2 regions of the Alteromonas sp. AWQ4_252 genome follow, and region 2 is predicted to be linked to the other one. Evidence: predicted binding sites of a transcription regulator. Region 2 holds the regulator's gene; the other holds the start of a gene.
What was found. Region 2 encodes sigma-54, which starts transcription at its own class of promoters, with help from an activator protein. Its sites were predicted from a motif close to GTTGGCACGNNNNTNGNNT; they were not measured.

Region 1 (3,849 bases), 1.8 Mb from region 2:
TCTTAGCGGTAAGGTTCTCAGGGTCTTTTTGTAAACTGTTTTTCAGATGTACAAATGCGGTTTCATAATCATCATTATTAAAGGCGGTAAGTGCTTTTTCATAATCCGCAAAAGTAGTACAAAATGCGGTTGTCGAAAAAGCAATAAGTCCAGTACAGAAAACTGCTTTTCGAAAAAGCCTTTCTAACGATTGTTGAATATTCATAAATAACACCTGAATACTGTAAAGAGAAAAAAGGTGGCAGCTGCCACCTTTCAATTGCTAAAGCTAATTATAGAGTAGCCTAACAGATTAAGCGTTACGCTTTCTGCGCCACATGGCCAGTGCACCGCCCATGAATAACATGGCAAATGTTCCTGGTTCTGTTACTTCTGTTGGGGTTCCTTTGGTGTTGAAGCCAATACTAGCCAACTTAAACCCGTCATCGAACATCTTGTGACCGATATCGCCAAATACCGTGTTGTACGCCCCGATGATCCAGTACTGTGAGTACACGTTTTCGAATTCAACCATGGCGAGGTGGTCATCGTCACAGTTTAGTACGTCGAAGGAACCAACAGCCATTGCATCACCAGCTACGTCGCTCCAGGTATTAGAGCCTGACTCGAGCATTGTTGTGTCGTCTAAAGCGGCAACCGATACCTGGGTGTCGTCGTCTTTCCACAACCAGCTAAATGTAGCGCCCGTTACATTTACTGCCTCGTCGAAGGAAATCAGAACATAATCGTAGTCAGTGTCAATGTGATATCCATAGGAACCACTTTGCCATGACCATTTTACTTCTTTTTCATTGTCGACAGAGTGATCTGGTGAGTATCTGGCTCTCTCATCCTCATTGACAACACCATAACCCCCACCATACTGTCTAAGCTCTGCTTCTTCAATATTGACGTCTGAGTATTTACCGTAGCCATATTTGGAGCCAATTCTCGACCAATCCTTTGTATCAGAATAGGCCGAAGCATTGATGGTCACGCCATCAACTTCTGCGTTGGTGATTCCATCACTAGCAAGGCTATACATCAGATCATCACCAAAGTAATCAGCTGCGTTACAGCCATCACCGGTGTTACCACCTGTGCCACAACCACTGTGCCAACCTCCGCCACCGGCGAAAGCTGGGGCGCTCAGTGCACCGGCAAAAACTATTGCCGTAACTGATGCTATTTTATTTAGTTTCATCTTATGGACCCCTTTTATACCTCGATTATATACCTCAAATCACACCAAGCATTAATCGTGCCCATTTTTAAGTTAATGATTTATATGTATTTTAAGTGTATTTTGAAACTATTCAAACTTAATGCGTAAAATATACTGACATCAGACGAAAGTAGTGGAATAGACTAAAGTTTATATATAACAGTAGGTTAAGATAACATTTTAAAATGTCTAGTTGTGTATTTATATTTATACTCAAATATATATCTGCAAACCTGCTGTGCTACTAAGGAAAATATGTTGGTAAGTAAGAAGTGGTGATCGAGATAGTAAGGTCGTACGTTTGAAGAGTGCGTGGGCGCAGCTTCTGTGAAATAATAGTAGCAGAATAAAAGATGATGAGGTCTTAATGACAGATACAAAACGCAAAGGCATTTATTTGCTCCCTAATTTACTTACAACCGCCGGGCTGTTTTCGGGTTTCTACGCTGTTGTTGCATCAATGAACGGTAGCTTCGAAGCCGCAGCGGTTGCTGTGTTTGTAGCAATGATATTTGACGGGCTGGATGGACGAGCTGCCAGGATGACCAATACGCAAAGCGCTTTCGGAGCTGAATATGATTCTATGGCCGATATGGTTTCCTTCGGTGTAGCACCAGCTCTGGTAGCTTATAACTGGGGGTTGAGTGAGTTGGGTAAGCTAGGATGGTTAGCTGCTTTTATCTATGTAGCGGGTGCAGCGCTGCGACTTGCCCGATTTAACACCCAAGTAGGTATCGCAGATAAACGGTTCTTCCAAGGCTTAGCGAGTCCTGCCGCGGCGGCCGTTGTGGCTGGGTTAGTGTGGGTAGGTGTAGAATATAACGTGCGGGGCAATGATTACGGTATCATCGTCGCCTTAGTTACCAGTGCTGCAGGCTTACTCATGGTAAGCAACTTCAAATACAATTCTTTCAAAGAAGTGAACTGGAACGGTAAAGTCCCGTTTGTTGCTCTACTTATTATTATGCTTATTTTTGTTGTGGTCGCTACTGAACCAGCACTGGTACTTTTCCTGGTATTTGCTTTATACGCTTTAGCAGGCCCAATAAATACGTTTAGAACAGTAGATAAGGTGACGCTACAGGATGTAGTAGGCGATCACGAAGACAAAGATGCAGACTTCTCACCTGATAATGTTGATAAACAAACATCTAATGAAGTCGACATGTCTGATGGCAGCGGTGACAAAGATGATGAATCTGCCAAGCCAAAGTCATGAATAATCTGAAACAATAATAGAATTCGACTATGGCAGACTGTACAAAATAGGCATGATTGTGCGAACTGTACCCAGTTTGAATAAAAAGCGACCGAACAGGTCGTTTTTTTGTTTTTATTTATAAAGGGGGGTTGACCTGAATTCTGATATGCGTAAAATGCGCGTCCTCGGTTCAGGGAGGTCGCTAAAAGCCATCCGGAACGAGTTTGAAAATTAGTTTTTTTGAGTGAAAAAAAATCAAAAAAATGATTGACAAAAAATTGGTGCAGAGTAATATACGCATCCCGCTTGAGACGGCATATAGCAAGGCTTAAGCAAATGTTCTTTAACAATTTATAACAAGACAATCTGTGTGGGCACTCGTTAAGAGTGTCAACCGACGATTCATAAATAGTTTTTCGATTTTAATTGAAGAGTTTGATCATGGCTCAGATTGAACGCTGGCGGCAGGCCTAACACATGCAAGTCGAACGGTAACAGGAATAGCTTGCTATTTGCTGACGAGTGGCGGACGGGTGAGTAATGCTTGGGAACTTGCCTTTGGGAGGGGGATAACAGTTGGAAACGACTGCTAATACCGCATAACGTCTACGGACCAAAGGGGGCTTAGGCTCCTACCTGAAGAGAGGCCCAAGTGAGATTAGCTAGTTGGTGAGGTAAAGGCTCACCAAGGCGACGATCTCTAGCTGTTCTGAGAGGAAGATCAGCCACACTGGGACTGAGACACGGCCCAGACTCCTACGGGAGGCAGCAGTGGGGAATATTGCACAATGGGGGAAACCCTGATGCAGCCATGCCGCGTGTGTGAAGAAGGCCTTCGGGTTGTAAAGCACTTTCAGTTGTGAGGAAAGGTTGGTAGTTAATACCTGCCAGCTGTGACGTTAACAACAGAAGAAGCACCGGCTAACTCCGTGCCAGCAGCCGCGGTAATACGGAGGGTGCGAGCGTTAATCGGAATTACTGGGCGTAAAGCGGACGCAGGCGGTTTGTTAAGCTAGATGTGAAAGCCCCGGGCTCAACCTGGGATGGTCATTTAGAACTGGCAGACTAGAGTCTTGGAGAGGGGAGTGGAATTCCAGGTGTAGCGGTGAAATGCGTAGATATCTGGAGGAACATCAGTGGCGAAGGCGACTCCCTGGCCAAAGACTGACGCTCATGTCCGAAAGTGTGGGTAGCGAACAGGATTAGATACCCTGGTAGTCCACACCGTAAACGCTGTCTACTAGCTGTGTGTGAATTTAATTCGTGCGTAGCGAAGCTAACGCGCTAAGTAGACCGCCTGGGGAGTACGGCCGCAAGGTTAAAACTCAAATGAATTGACGGGGGCCCGCACAAGCGGTGGAGCATGTGGTTTAATTCGAAGCAACGCGAAGAACCTTACCTACACTTGACATGCAGAGAATTTTCCAGAGATGGATTAGTGCCT
Region 2 (3,849 bases):
GGGGGTGCAAACGACGAGTTTCACTGAATCGCTTAAGCAGCATATCGTCGCTGGCGTCAATATAAACGATAGTCACTTCCCAGGAGGCGGGTAGATAGTCAAGGATTTCTACTAAATCGCTGGGATCTTTTGGTAAGTTACGCACATCTATGCTGACGGCAACCTGGTCGTATTCGTCGGCTACCGTGTGGGTAAGTGCGGGTAATAAATTGACAGGAATATTGTCGACACAATAATAGCCCAAGTCTTCCAGTGCGCGCAGAGCCACCGATTTTCCTGAGCCCGAGCGGCCGCTGATGATAATAAGTTTCACGGGCGTTTCTCCTAAACGAACGTGTAGAACAGTTCCTTTAACAATAAGTTACTGTAAAGCGCGGATAATATCATCACTTGTTTCCGCTTTTCTGATAGTTTTTATCGTTTCTTTATCACTGAGCTTACCTGCTACCGTGGCAAGGGTTTGCAGATGCCCCTCTGTTTGATCCTGAGGAACCAAGAGCGTAAAGAAAATATCCACAGGCTTACTGTCGATGGCGTCAAAATCGATAGCTGGCTTACTGGTAACAACAATGGCAATTACGTGGTCAAGCCCCTCGAGCCGGCCATGAGGTAACGCGATGCCGTTCCCAATCCCTGTGCTACCCATGCGTTCTCGTGACATGAGGCTACTAAGCACCACTGCTTCGTCTATTTCCGGGTTATTTTTAGCGGCAATGCCACTGATTATTTCCAGAATGCGCTTTTTGCTATTGCACTGGACCGCACACTCGGTGCGATCCAGGCTTACTATGGCTTGTATATCCATGGTTTAGTGCTTTTTCAGCTTTTCCTTATGTTTGAGTACTTGCCTGTCTAACTTATCAACCATGCTGTCAATTGCAGCGTACATGTCTTGATTCTGCGAGGATGCGAACACCTCCGCGCCACTCAAATGAACAGTTGCCTCCGCTTTCTGATTAAGTTTCTCAACATTCAGTATGACGTGTACATTCGATATGTGATCGAAGTGTCTTTCCAGTTTACTGAACTTAGTATCGACATAATTACGCAAAGAATCAGTGATCTCAACATGATGACCGGTAAGGTTGATTTGCATATTTCGTCTTCCTTATTGTGAGCAGCCTTAGTTAAATTAGGCTTTTGCGTTGGTTAGACGGTGGAATCGATAGTGATTCCCGGTACTTTGCTATTGTTCGCCGTGCCACCATAATACCTTGGTCGGCCAACAATGAAGCAATCTTGCTGTCGCTTAGTGGTTTGCTCGGCTTTTCGGCCGCAACCAGCTTCTTAATCAGCGCTCTAATCGCCGTAGATGAGCACTCGCCACCTGATTCAGTGGCAACGTGACTGGAGAAGAAATACTTCAACTCAAAAATGCCTCGGGGCGTGTGCATATACTTTTGTGTAGTCACCCGCGAAATGGTTGATTCGTGCATATCTACCATTTCCGCCACGTCGTTTAATACCATGGGCTTCATCATTTCCGGACCGTGTTCAAAAAAGCCCATTTGCTGTTGAACAATGCAATTTGCTACCTTCAACAAGGTATCATTCCGGCTTTCGAGACTCTTGATGAACCACTTGGCTTCTTGCATGTGAGAGCGAATAAATTGGCTGTCACTGCTGTTTTTGGCCCGTCGACTCATGGCCGCATATTGCTGATTAACACTGAGTTTCGGCAGGCTGTCAGGGTTGAGTTCAACTACCCAGCGACCATTTTTCTTCGCCACTGACACATCGGGAATAACGTACTCAGGTTCTTTGGTAATTAGCGCACTACCAGGACGAGGATTCAACGTCTGTAACAAGCGCATGGCTTCCCGAAGCTGATCTTCTTTGAGGCGGGTTTTACGCATTAACGTACGGTAATCTTTACTGCCGAGTAAATCTGCATAGTCTTTTAAAATCAACTTTGCTTCTTCTAACCACGGCGTTTCAGGCGCAAACTGATTTAACTGCACCAATAAACATTCCTGAGGCGTTCTGGAACCTGAACCAATGGGATCGAACATCTGAATGCGTTTCAAGACACATTCCACTTCATCCTCTTCCACCGGTTCTTCCATATCCTCACTGTTGACACTTTGTAGAATGTCGTCGACGGTAACAGTGAGGTAGCCGGACTCGTCGATGGAGTCGATAATGGCTAAGGCAATTGCGCGGTCGGTGTCTGAGAAAGGGGTTAACCGCATTTGCCACAATAAATGGTCTTGAATGTTCTCAGTGGTTTCGCCCTGAAATACTTGTTCGTCGTCACCGCCGGAAGAAGGCCCTGGGGCAGGGGCTGATGAGGCCGAAATGTATTCATCCCAGGTGCTGTCAATGGGAAGCTCATCGGGTAAGTCGTTTTTTTCAAGCGCTTCGCCGGTGTCCATATTATCTGATGCAGACGCGCTCACAGCTTCCTGTGCGCTGTCGTCGTTATCGATATTATTTTTCTCAACTACCTCGTTATCTGCGCCTTCATCTACTTCCAGCAACGGATTTGAATCCAGTGCTTCCTGAATTTCCGCCTGCAAATCGAGCGTAGACAGTTGCAGCAATTTAATTGCCTGCTGTAACTGCGGCGTCATGGTTAGTTGTTGACTAAATTTTAGCTGTAAAGATGGTTTCATCTACGTCTTATTATAACTCTTAAAAAGGATACCCGACAGAATGCCTGCCGTGCCTGCGATAATTCGCATTGCTATCAGGGCTATCTTAACTATAGCCTGAATTGCTCGCCTAGGTATACATCTCTCACTTTTTGGTTACTCAATACTTCTTCGGCAGTGCCTTGAGCAATGAGTTCCCCGTGGCTGACAATATACGCTTCTTCACATACATCCAGAGTTTCACGCACATTGTGATCAGTGATAAGAATGCCAATACCTCTGTCACGTAAATGCTGAATGATCTTCTTTATATCATTAACCGAAATAGGGTCAACACCAGCGAAGGGTTCATCGAGTAAAATAAATTGCGGATTGGCTGCAAGCGCCCTGGCAATTTCAACCCTGCGTCGCTCTCCCCCGGATAAACTCATTCCTGTACTATTGCGTATATGGTTAATATTAAATTCATCAAGTAGCGCATCTGCTTCAGCTTCCCGTTGATGTGTTTTTAAATCTTTACGGGTTTGCAAGATGGCCATGATGTTTTCATGAACAGTAAGCTTGCGAAAAATCGACGCTTCCTGGGGCAGATAACCAATCCCCTTTCGTGCCCGTTCGTGCATTGGCTGATGCGTAAGCTCTTGATTATCTATATTGATTTTGCCTTTATCCAGCGGCACCAGACCTACTATCATGTAAAAAGTCGTGGTTTTTCCAGCGCCATTTGGCCCCAAAAGACCTACGATTTGCCCGGTTGATACCGACAGACTCACATCCCGCACAACTTGTCTGGATTTGTAAGACTTAGCGAGATGCGACGCAGATAAAGTGGCCATGGCTAGTTGTTTTCTCCTTCATTTTCAGTATCTTTACTGTCTTTCGCTTTTATAGCATCAGGCCGGAAAACTGTTGTCACTCTACCATTACCACTGTCTTCTCCGCCAGTGGCTTGTAATTGTTCCTTTGCCATATCGTAAGTAATACTATCGCCTTGAACCATACTGGTGTCTTGTTGAATAGTGGCGTTACCGTTAAGTGCTATCAACTGTCCGAAAACTTCGTAGCGGATAATCTCGGCACTGGCTTTGACTTTTGCTCCGTCATCCAATGTCTGAGAGTACTTGGCTGGCTGTCCTCTGGCTATAAATATTTCTTTCCCTTCACCTTCTGTGGCAATAACCTCAACCTCATCGGCTTCTATGATCAGCGTGCCCTGAGTAATTTTAACATTGTCTTTAAAGACTGATGTTTTCTT

Region 1: the regulator sigma-54 is predicted to act here: its motif matches at 1,230-1,248, upstream of xdp1 (exosortase-dependent surface protein XDP1).

Annotation. Positions count from the first base shown of each region.
Region 1 is NZ_JBSWSV010000001.1:3,583,901-3,587,749, reverse strand. Features, by position in the region: gene prsT (XrtA/PEP-CTERM system TPR-repeat protein PrsT) at 1-205, opposite strand, end outside; gene xdp1 (exosortase-dependent surface protein XDP1) at 293-1,183, opposite strand; gene pssA (CDP-diacylglycerol--serine O-phosphatidyltransferase) at 1,572-2,423, shown strand; rRNA gene ACXACM_RS15750 (16S ribosomal RNA) at 2,829-3,849, shown strand, end outside.
Region 2 is NZ_JBSWSV010000001.1:1,811,351-1,815,199, forward strand. Features, by position in the region: gene rapZ (RNase adapter RapZ) at 1-313, opposite strand, end outside; gene ptsN (PTS IIA-like nitrogen regulatory protein PtsN) at 362-805, opposite strand; gene hpf (ribosome hibernation promoting factor) at 809-1,096, opposite strand; gene ACXACM_RS08120 (RNA polymerase factor sigma-54) at 1,128-2,615, opposite strand; gene lptB (LPS export ABC transporter ATP-binding protein) at 2,705-3,430, opposite strand; gene lptA (lipopolysaccharide transport periplasmic protein LptA) at 3,433-3,849, opposite strand, start outside.